DNA from 2 places in the Amycolatopsis sp. WAC 01375 genome. Region 2 is predicted to be linked to the other one. Evidence: riboswitches for the same ligand, from Rfam matches in the RefSeq annotation. Region 2 holds a riboswitch; the other holds the start of a gene.
What was found. A riboswitch is a leader RNA that binds a small molecule or an ion and turns the genes downstream of it on or off. The one in region 2 is predicted to bind glycine.
Positions count from the first base shown of each region.

Region 1: another riboswitch for glycine. It lies ahead of gcvP (aminomethyl-transferring glycine dehydrogenase); the one in region 2 lies ahead of gcvP (aminomethyl-transferring glycine dehydrogenase).

Region 1 is NZ_QHHW01000024.1:56,251-60,668, forward strand. It holds gene gcvP (aminomethyl-transferring glycine dehydrogenase) at 1-1,914, opposite strand, end outside; glycine riboswitch at 2,085-2,186, opposite strand; gene DL991_RS12365 (MerR family transcriptional regulator) at 2,233-2,814, opposite strand; gene DL991_RS12370 (TetR/AcrR family transcriptional regulator) at 3,112-3,726, shown strand; gene DL991_RS12375 (bifunctional nuclease family protein) at 3,895-4,368, opposite strand.
Region 2 is NZ_QHHW01000036.1:291,863-296,280, forward strand. It holds gene gcvP (aminomethyl-transferring glycine dehydrogenase) at 1-2,805, opposite strand, end outside; glycine riboswitch at 2,849-2,949, opposite strand; gene DL991_RS24255 (hypothetical protein) at 3,207-3,581, opposite strand; gene DL991_RS24260 (3-oxoacyl-ACP reductase) at 3,734-4,418, opposite strand, start outside.

The DNA of each region.
Region 1 (4,418 bases), on a different contig from region 2:
GGACCTGAGGTGGCCGAGGTCGATGTTGCCCTCGTCCTCGCATTTCACGACGACCACGCGCATCCCCGCCATGACCGCGCTGGCCGCGTTCGTCCCGTGCGCGCTGGACGGGATCAGGCAGACGTCACGTGCCGCGTTCCCGCGTTCGCGGTGATAGGCGCGGATCGCCAGCAGCCCGGCGAACTCGCCCTGGCTTCCCGCGTTCGGCTGCAGGGAGACCGCTTCGTAGCCGGTGATGCCGGCGAGCCACCGCTCCAGATCCTTCACGACGCTGAGCAGCCCGGCCGCGTCCTCGGCGGGTGCGAACGGGTGCAGACCGGCGAACTCGGGCCAGGTGATCGGCTCCATCTCGGCCGTGGCGTTGAGTTTCATCGTGCAGGAGCCGAGCGGGATCATGCTCCGGTCGAGCGCGACGTCCTTGTCGGACAACGCCCTCAGGTACCGGAGCAGCGCCGTCTCCGAACGGTGCGCGTGGAAGACCGGATGCGTCAGGTAAGCACTGGTGCGGCGCAGATCCGGCGGGAAGCCGTCCGCGGTGTCCGCGTCGAGCGAGTCCACATCGGACACCGCGACCCCGAACGCCTTCCACACCAGGGAAAGGTGCTCACGGGTCGTCGTCTCGTCGCAGGCGATGGCGACGTGGTCCGCGTCCACGAGCCGCAGGTTGACCCCGAGTTCCCTGGCGGTGGCGACGATCCCGGTCGCACGGCCGGGGACGGCGACCATGACGGTGTCGAAGAACTCGCAGTGCACGACGTCGACACCGCTTTCGGCGAGCCCCGCCGCGAGCACGGTGGCCATCCGGTGCGCGCGGTTCGCGATGGCGCGCAGGCCTTCGGGGCCGTGGTACACCGCGTACATCGACGCGATGACCGCCAGCAGCACCTGGGCGGTGCAGATGTTGCTCGTCGCCTTCTCACGGCGGATGTGCTGCTCGCGAGTCTGCAACGCGAGCCGGTACGCGGGCGCGCCGTCGGCGTCCTTCGACACCCCGACCAGCCGGCCGGGCAGCTGTCGTTCGAGCCCTTGCCGGACGGCGAGGTACGCCGCGTGCGGCCCGCCGAAGCCCATCGGAACGCCGAATCGCTGCGTCGATCCGATCGCGACGTCGGCGCCGAGCTCACTGGGCGACCGCAGCAGCGTCAGTGCCAGCGGATCCGCGGCCATCACCACCGCCGCGCCCAGCGCCTTGGCCTCGGCGATGGTGTGCTCCCATTCGCGGACGACACCCGACGCGCCCGGATAGGACAGCAGCACGCCGAAGAAGTCGCCGCCGAGCCCCAGTCCGGTGATGCCTTGGGACAGATCCGCGGTCACCAGCTCGATGCCGAGCGGCTCGGCGCGGGTACGCAGAACCTCGATCGTCTGCGGAAGGGTGTCCTCGTCGACGACGAAGCGGGCCGACTTCGCCTTGCCCGCCCGGCGGACCAGCGTCATCGCCTCCGCCGCGGCGGTCGCTTCGTCCAGCATCGACGCGTTGGCGATCGGCAGGCCGGTCAGATCGGCCACCATGGTCTGGAAGTTGAGCAGTGCTTCGAGGCGGCCCTGCGAGATCTCCGGCTGATACGGCGTGTACGCGGTGTACCAGGCCGGGCTCTCCAGCACGTTCCGGCGGATCACCGGCGGGGTCACGGTGTCGTGGTAGCCGAGGCCGATCATCTGGACCATCGGCCGGTTGCGCGCGGCCAGCGCGCGGAGTTCGGCGAGCGCACCGGTCTCGGTGGCCGGCGGCGGGAGGTCCAGCGGTGTCGCGGATTCCCGCAGTGACGCGGGAACGGCCCGCTCGGCGAGCTCGTCCAGCGAGGCGACGCCGACGACGTCGAGGATGCGCGCGAGCTCTTCGGTGCCGGGACCGATGTGCCGGTCCGCGAAGGGGGTTCCGGATTCGAGAGCGGCCAGTGAAACAGGCTCCATCGGGGACCTCCCAAGACGCGGGGGTGGGGCCGGGACGATTGTCCTGGCCCTCCCCACTCTGTCCGTACCCCCGTGGGGGCGCCTGAGAGTTTCGCCCGAGTGTTGAGCCGGGCTTGCACCGTCGGCGGGGCCGCCAGGCTGTGACCTGACGAACCACTTTCCAGAGGCGTCTCTTCCGCGCGGTCCAGGGTGCCTGAGAGGTTCCGGGGAGGACTTGCTCCTTCGGCGCCGAGCTCAACGGTTATCGGCTCGGTCTCTCCCGCGCGGATTCGTCGACCGCGGAAGTGAGCCTACCCTGCCGCCCGCGCGGCTTCATGATCAGCCGGTGCGACGTGCGTTACGGCGCTGCGTGAGCTCGTCCGGCGTGACCGTTTCGATCACGCCGCCGTCTGCCCGCTCGGCCGGGAACTCGTGGATGGTGCCGCTGATCTCCTGCATCGCGCCGCTGACCGCGATCCCGAAGACACCCTGCCCGCCCTGGAGTAAATCGACGATCTCTTCGGGCGAGGTGCACTCGTAGACGGTGGTGCCGTCGGAGAACAGGGTGACCTTGGCGAGGTCGCGGACGCCGCGCAGGCGCAGGTGGTCGACGGCGACGCGGATGTTCTGCAACGAGACGCCGGTGTCCAGCAGCCGCTTGACGACCTTCAGGACGAGGATGTCCTTGAACGAGTAGAGCCGCTGCGAACCGGAACCGTGTGCGGTGCGGATGCTCGGCGCGACCAGCTTCGTCCTGGCCCAGTAGTCGAGCTGCCGGTAGGTGATCCCGGCGATCTGGCAGGCTGCGGGACCGCGGTAACCGACGAGTTCGTCCGGGAGGGAAGAGTCGGGGAACAGCTCGCCCTGCTCGCCGTCAGCGACCGGAACGAGCGGCTCTTGAGGGCTACCAGCCTCGACCACGCCATGCCTCCCCTCGCCCGACCTGGCGGCCGGCGAACAAAGCCGCGCGGACCCACGTGAGCCCGCACCGGAGTTCATCGTCAAGACGAATGCCCCAGACATCCGAATCACACCTTGGCGATTCACTCTCATTGACGGTAAGCGCGTCCGGCAAACCGGTCAACGCGACGCGCGGTCGGCCTCAAGCTCTTCTTGAGGCTTGTCGAGCACCGTCCCCCGTTCGGCCGTACGCTTGCCATCTTTACTCAGTCGTGTTAATTTTTACTCATGCAAGTAAATCCCTCCACTCAAAGTGCCATGCAAGAGGTTCAGGCGGAGCTGGGGCTGTCGGTCACCGAGGCGGCCCGGCGGGCCCAGATCATCGGGGCCACGATCGCGACGATCTCCGACCTCGGCTACCACAAGACGTCGTTCGCGAAGATCAAGGAGCGCGCCGGGCTCTCCAGCACCCGGATCATCTCGTACCACTTCACCAACAAGGCGGGCCTGATGCAGGCCGTGGTCACCACCGCGACCGGGATGAAGGACAAGTTCCTCGAGGAACGGATCCAGGGCACGACCGACCGGGCCGGGCTGCTGCGCGGTTACATCGAGTCGGAGATCGCGTTCCTCGGCTCGTACCCGGAACTGGTGCGGGTCATGGTCGAGATGGCTTCGAGCGGCTCGGACGCCGAGGGCTGGTTCATGTCGGCGCCGATCGTCGAGGAGTTCCGGACCGGCAGGCTCGAACGCCAGCTGCGGCAGGGCCAGCAGGAAGGCGCTTTCGGCGAGTTCGCGCCGGACGTGATGGCGCTGTCCATCGCGCAGGCCATCGACGGCGTCGCGGCGAAGTTCGCGGCCGACCGGAAACTGGACCTGGAGCGGTACGGGCGGGAGCTGGCGGACCTGTTCGTCAAGGCGACCGCCGCCTGACGGCAGGTGGGGTCGGGCGCGGTCCGTCGTGAGTGGCGATTCGGGTTAGAACCCGAATCGCCACTCACGACCACCTGTACCGACACCTCACCGCGGCCCTCACGACCGCACATACGACGAGGGGCGGCGCCGGTGGCGCCGCCCCTCGTGCGAAATCCCAGGATGTGCTCAGGTGTCCGCGCCGCGGAAGTCCTCCGGCGAGACCGAGTCGAGGAACTCGCGGAACTTCTCGACCTCGTCCTCCTGCTCGTCGGGGATGATGAGGCCCGCTTCCTCCAGCACCGCGTCGACGGCGTGGATCGGGACCCCGACCCGCAGCGCCAGCGCCACCGAATCGCTCGGCCGCGCCGAAACCCGGATGTCCCCGTCGAAGACCAGTTCCGCGAAGAACGTGCCTTCCTTCAAGTCGGTGATGACGACCTGCTCCAGTTCACGGCCCAGCGCCCCGATGACCTCCTTGAGCAGGTCATGGGTGAGTGGACGGGCCGGGCGGACTCCCTGCTGCTCCAAGGCGATGGCGGTGGCCTCGACCGAGCCGATCCAGATCGGCAGGTAACGCTCGCCTTCGGTTTCCCGTAGCAACAAGATCGGCTGATTCGCGGGTAGCTCCACCCGCACGCCGACGACGCGCATCTCGCTCATCGGGCTTCGCCTCCCTCTCGTGCGCACGGGCTGCAACGCTTGTCTCGACG
Region 2 (4,418 bases):
GCAGGAGCAGACGAGGTTACGGTCCCCGCGCGCACCGTCGATGCGGCGCACCGGAGGCCAGTACTTGGCCTTGCGATTCACTCCGGCGGGGTACACCGCCAGTTCGCGGTCGTACGGCAGGTCCCAGTCGCCGACCAGGGTCTCGGCGGTGTGGGGGGCGTTGCGCAGCGGGCTGTTGTCCGCGGCCCACTTGCCCTGCGCGACGGCGTCGATCTCCGCGCGGATGGCGATCATCGCCGCGATGAAGCGGTCGATCTCGCCGAGGTCCTCGGATTCGGTCGGCTCGACCATCAGCGTGCCCGCGACCGGGAACGACATGGTCGGGGCATGGAAGCCGTAGTCGATCAGGCGCTTCGCGACGTCGTCGACGCTGACGCCGGTCTCCTTGGTGAGCCCGCGCAGGTCGAGGATGCACTCGTGCGCGACCAGGCCGTCCTGGCCGGTGTAGAGCACCGGGTAGTGCTGGTTGAGGCGTTTGGCCACGTAGTTCGCGGCGAGGACGGCGACCTGCGTCGCGGCGGTGAGCCCACCGGCGCCCATCATCCGGACGTACGCCCACGAGATCGGCAGGATCGACGCCGAGCCGAACGGGGCGGCGCTGATCGGGCCGACACCGGTTTCGGGGCCCGCCTTCGCCAGCATCGGGTGGTTCGGCAGGTACGGCGCGAGGTGCGCGCGGACCGCGACCGGGCCGACGCCGGGGCCGCCGCCACCGTGCGGGATGCAGAAGGTCTTGTGCAGGTTCAGGTGCGAGACGTCGCCGCCGAACTCACCCGGCTTGGCGAGACCCAGCAGGGCGTTGAGGTTCGCGCCGTCGACGTAGACCTGGCCGCCCGCGTCGTGCACGATCTTGGCCAGCTCGTCGATGCCGTGCTCGTACACGCCGTGCGTGGACGGGTACGTGACCATGATCGCGGACAGCGTGTCGCGGTTGGCCTCGACCTTGGCGCGCAGGTCGTCGAGGTCGACGTTGCCCTCGTCGGTGCACTTGACCACGACTACGCGCATGCCCGCCATGACCGCGGAGGCGGCGTTCGTGCCGTGCGCGGACGACGGGATCAGGCAGACCTCGCGTTCGGCCTGACCGTTGGCGTGGTGGTACGCGCGGATCGCGAGCAGGCCGGCGAGTTCGCCCTGGCTGCCCGCGTTCGGCTGCAACGACACCTTGTCGTAGCCGGTGACCTCGGCCAGCCAGCCGGACAGCTGCTCGACCAGCACGTGGTAGCCCTCGGCCTGGTCGGCGGGCGCGAACGGGTGGATGCCCGCGAACTCGCGCCAGCTGATCGGCTCCATCTCGGTGGTGGCGTTGAGCTTCATCGTGCAGGAGCCGAGCGGGATCATGCCGCGGTCGAGCGCGTAGTCGAGGTCGGACAGGCTGCGCAGGTACCGCAGCATCGCGGTCTCGGAGCGGTGGGAGTGGAAGACCTCGTGCGTGAGGTACTCGCTCTCACGGTGCAAACCGGCGGGAAGCGCTTCGGTGCTTTCGGCCTCGTTGTCGACGCCGAACGCGTTGAGCACCTTCGCGATGATCGCGGGCGTGGTGACCTCGTCGACGGCGATGCGGACGTGGTCGGCGTCGACCGGGCCGAGGTTGATCCCGTGCTCACGCGCGACCGCGACGACCGCTTCGGCCTGTCCGGGCATGCGGGCGAGGACGGTGTCGAAGAAGCCCTCGTGGACGACCTCGACGCCGGCCGCGCGGAGAGCGCCCGCCAGTGTGGTGGCGAGTTCGTGGACTCGGGTCGCGATGCGCTTGAGGCCGTCCGGACCGTGGTAGACCGCGTACATCGCGGCGAGCACGGCGGGCAGCACCTGCGCGGTGCAGATGTTGGAAGTCGCCTTCTCGCGGCGGATGTGCTGCTCGCGGGTCTGCAGGGCGAGGCGGTACGCGGGGTTGCCGTCGGCGTCGACCGAGACCCCGACCAGGCGGCCCGGCAGCGAACGCTCGAGCCCGGCGCGGACGGCCATGTATCCGGCGTGCGGCCCGCCGTAACCCAGCGGGACGCCGAAGCGCTGGGTGGAACCGGCGGCGATGTCGGCGCCGAACTCACCCGGCGCGGTGATCAGCGTGAGGGCGAGCAGGTCGGCGGCGACGGTGTACAGCGCTCCGGCGGCCTTCGCGGTCTCGGAGATGGCGGAGTAGAAGCCCGCGCCGCGCAGCACGCCGGAAGCGCCCGGGTACTGGACGACGACGCCGAAGAACTCCTCCGGCAAGCCGGTGAGCAGGTCGCGGACCTCGACCTCGACACCCATCGCCTCGGCGCGGGTGCGGACGACGGCGATGGTCTGCGGCAGGCACTCGGCGTCGAGGACGACCTTGTCGGACTTGGACTTCGACACGCGGCGCATCAGCATGACGGCCTCGGCGACGGCGGTGGACTCGTCGAGCAGGGAGGCGTTCGCGGTGGTGAGACCGGCCAGCTCGGAGACCATGGTCTGGAAGTTGAGGAGGGCTTCGAGACGGCCCTGCGAGATCTCCGGCTGGTACGGGGTGTACGCCGTGTACCAGGCCGGGTTCTCCAGCACGTTGCGGCGGATGACCGCCGGGGTGACCGTGTCGTGGAAGCCGAGGCCGATCATCTGCGTCATCGGCTTGTTGAGCGCGGCTAGCGCGCGAAGCTCGGCGATGGCGTCCTCTTCGGACGCGGCGGGGGGAAGTTCGAGGTCACGCGTGACCCGGATCGCGGACGGCACCGCGGCCTGCACCAAGGCGTCGAGGCTGCCGTAGCCGACCTCGGCGAGCATCTTGGCCTGCTCGGACTCCGAGGGGCCGATGTGCCGGTCGTCGAAGGACGTACTGGTCAAGGGAGCTCCTTGGGTCAGGCGCCGGATAGACCGGTGCGCTGGGAACTCCCCCTCTGTCATGGCACCTGAGAGTTTCACCGCACGTGATGCGGCTTTCACCTTGGGTGAGGCGCACTTGCGCGCCTGCTTTCCAGAGTGGCCTCGCGGAAGCGGTAGTGAGTACCTGAGAGATTCCGGGGAGTTTGCTCCTTCGGTGCCCCACCACGTTCGTGAGGGCTCTCCCGCTCCAGCTCGACGGCCCTGTCTGTAGTTGTGCGCACACCGTACCTGGCGTGTTCGACGCACGTCTACTTCGACCCGACGACGTCACTTGCGTGCTTGGAGCCGTAACTCACGTGATCAGAGCCGTAACTCGTGAGTTACGCCTTCAATCACGCGAGTGACGGCTCTGATCACGCGAGTTACGCGTTCTCCATCATCATCTCGGCGGTGATGGTGCCGCAGAGCTCGGCGCACCGCGTCATCATGTCGGCCGCGTCGGCAAGCTCGGCATCACCGGTCTTGGCGCACTCCTGGGCGCACATGCGCATCATCTGGGAGGCGAGGCCGCACATCTTCGCGCACATGCGCATCATCTCGAGGTCGGCGACCATGGCGGAGCAGCGCATCATCATGTCGGCGCACATGCGGGACATGTCCGCGCAGGTCACCATCATCATCCCGAGTTTCGCGCCGCCCATCTCCATGCAGCGCGTCAACATCTCCTCGCACCTGACGTGGCACTCGTTGCACAGGTCGATGCAGTCACGCATGGCGGTGCTCATCTGCCGGGTCATTCTTCGGGCCTCCCGCGCTTTCGGATCGTGGAACCGTGCGGCTCCGCGTCTCAGGACTACAGCGCAGGTCAGCGACCCGCCATCCCAGCCACCGGGACGAGTGACAGGGGTGGCGGGCCGGCGCGACGCAATCAGGTGACGAATTGCGACGGTCAGAGAGGGGTCACGTAGGCGCCCGAGATCCCACCGTCCACCAGGAACTGCGAAGCGGTGATGAACGAGGCGTCGTCGCTCGCCAGGAAGGCGACCGCGGCCGCGATCTCCTCCGGCTCGGCGAACCGCCCGACCGGCACGTGCACCAGCCGCCGCGCCGCCCGCTCGGGGTCCTTCGCGAACAGTTCCTTCAGCAGCGGGGTGTTCACCGGGCCCGGGCACAGCGCGTTGACCCGGATGTTCTCCCGCGCGAACTGCACGCCCAGTTCCCGGCTCATCGCCAGCACCCCGCCCTTGGACGCGGTGTAGGAGATCTGCGACGTCGCCGCGCCCATCACCGCGACGAACGACGCCGTGTTGATGATCGAGCCCTTCCCCTGCCGCTGCATATGCGGCAGGACCGCCTTGCAGCACAGGTACACCGACGTCAGGTTGACCTTCTGCACCTTCTCCCACGCGTCGATGCCCGTGGTGAGGATCGAGTCGTCCTCGGGTGGGGAGATACCGGCGTTGTTGAACGCGACGTCGACCGAGCCGAAGGTGTCCACAGTGGTCTGGAACAGGGCCTCGACCTGCTCGGCGTCGGTGACGTCGGCCTGCACGAACAGGCCGCCGACCTCGTCGGCCGCGGCTTTGCCCGCCTCGGCGGAAATGTCGCCGATGACGACCTTCGCGCCTTCACTC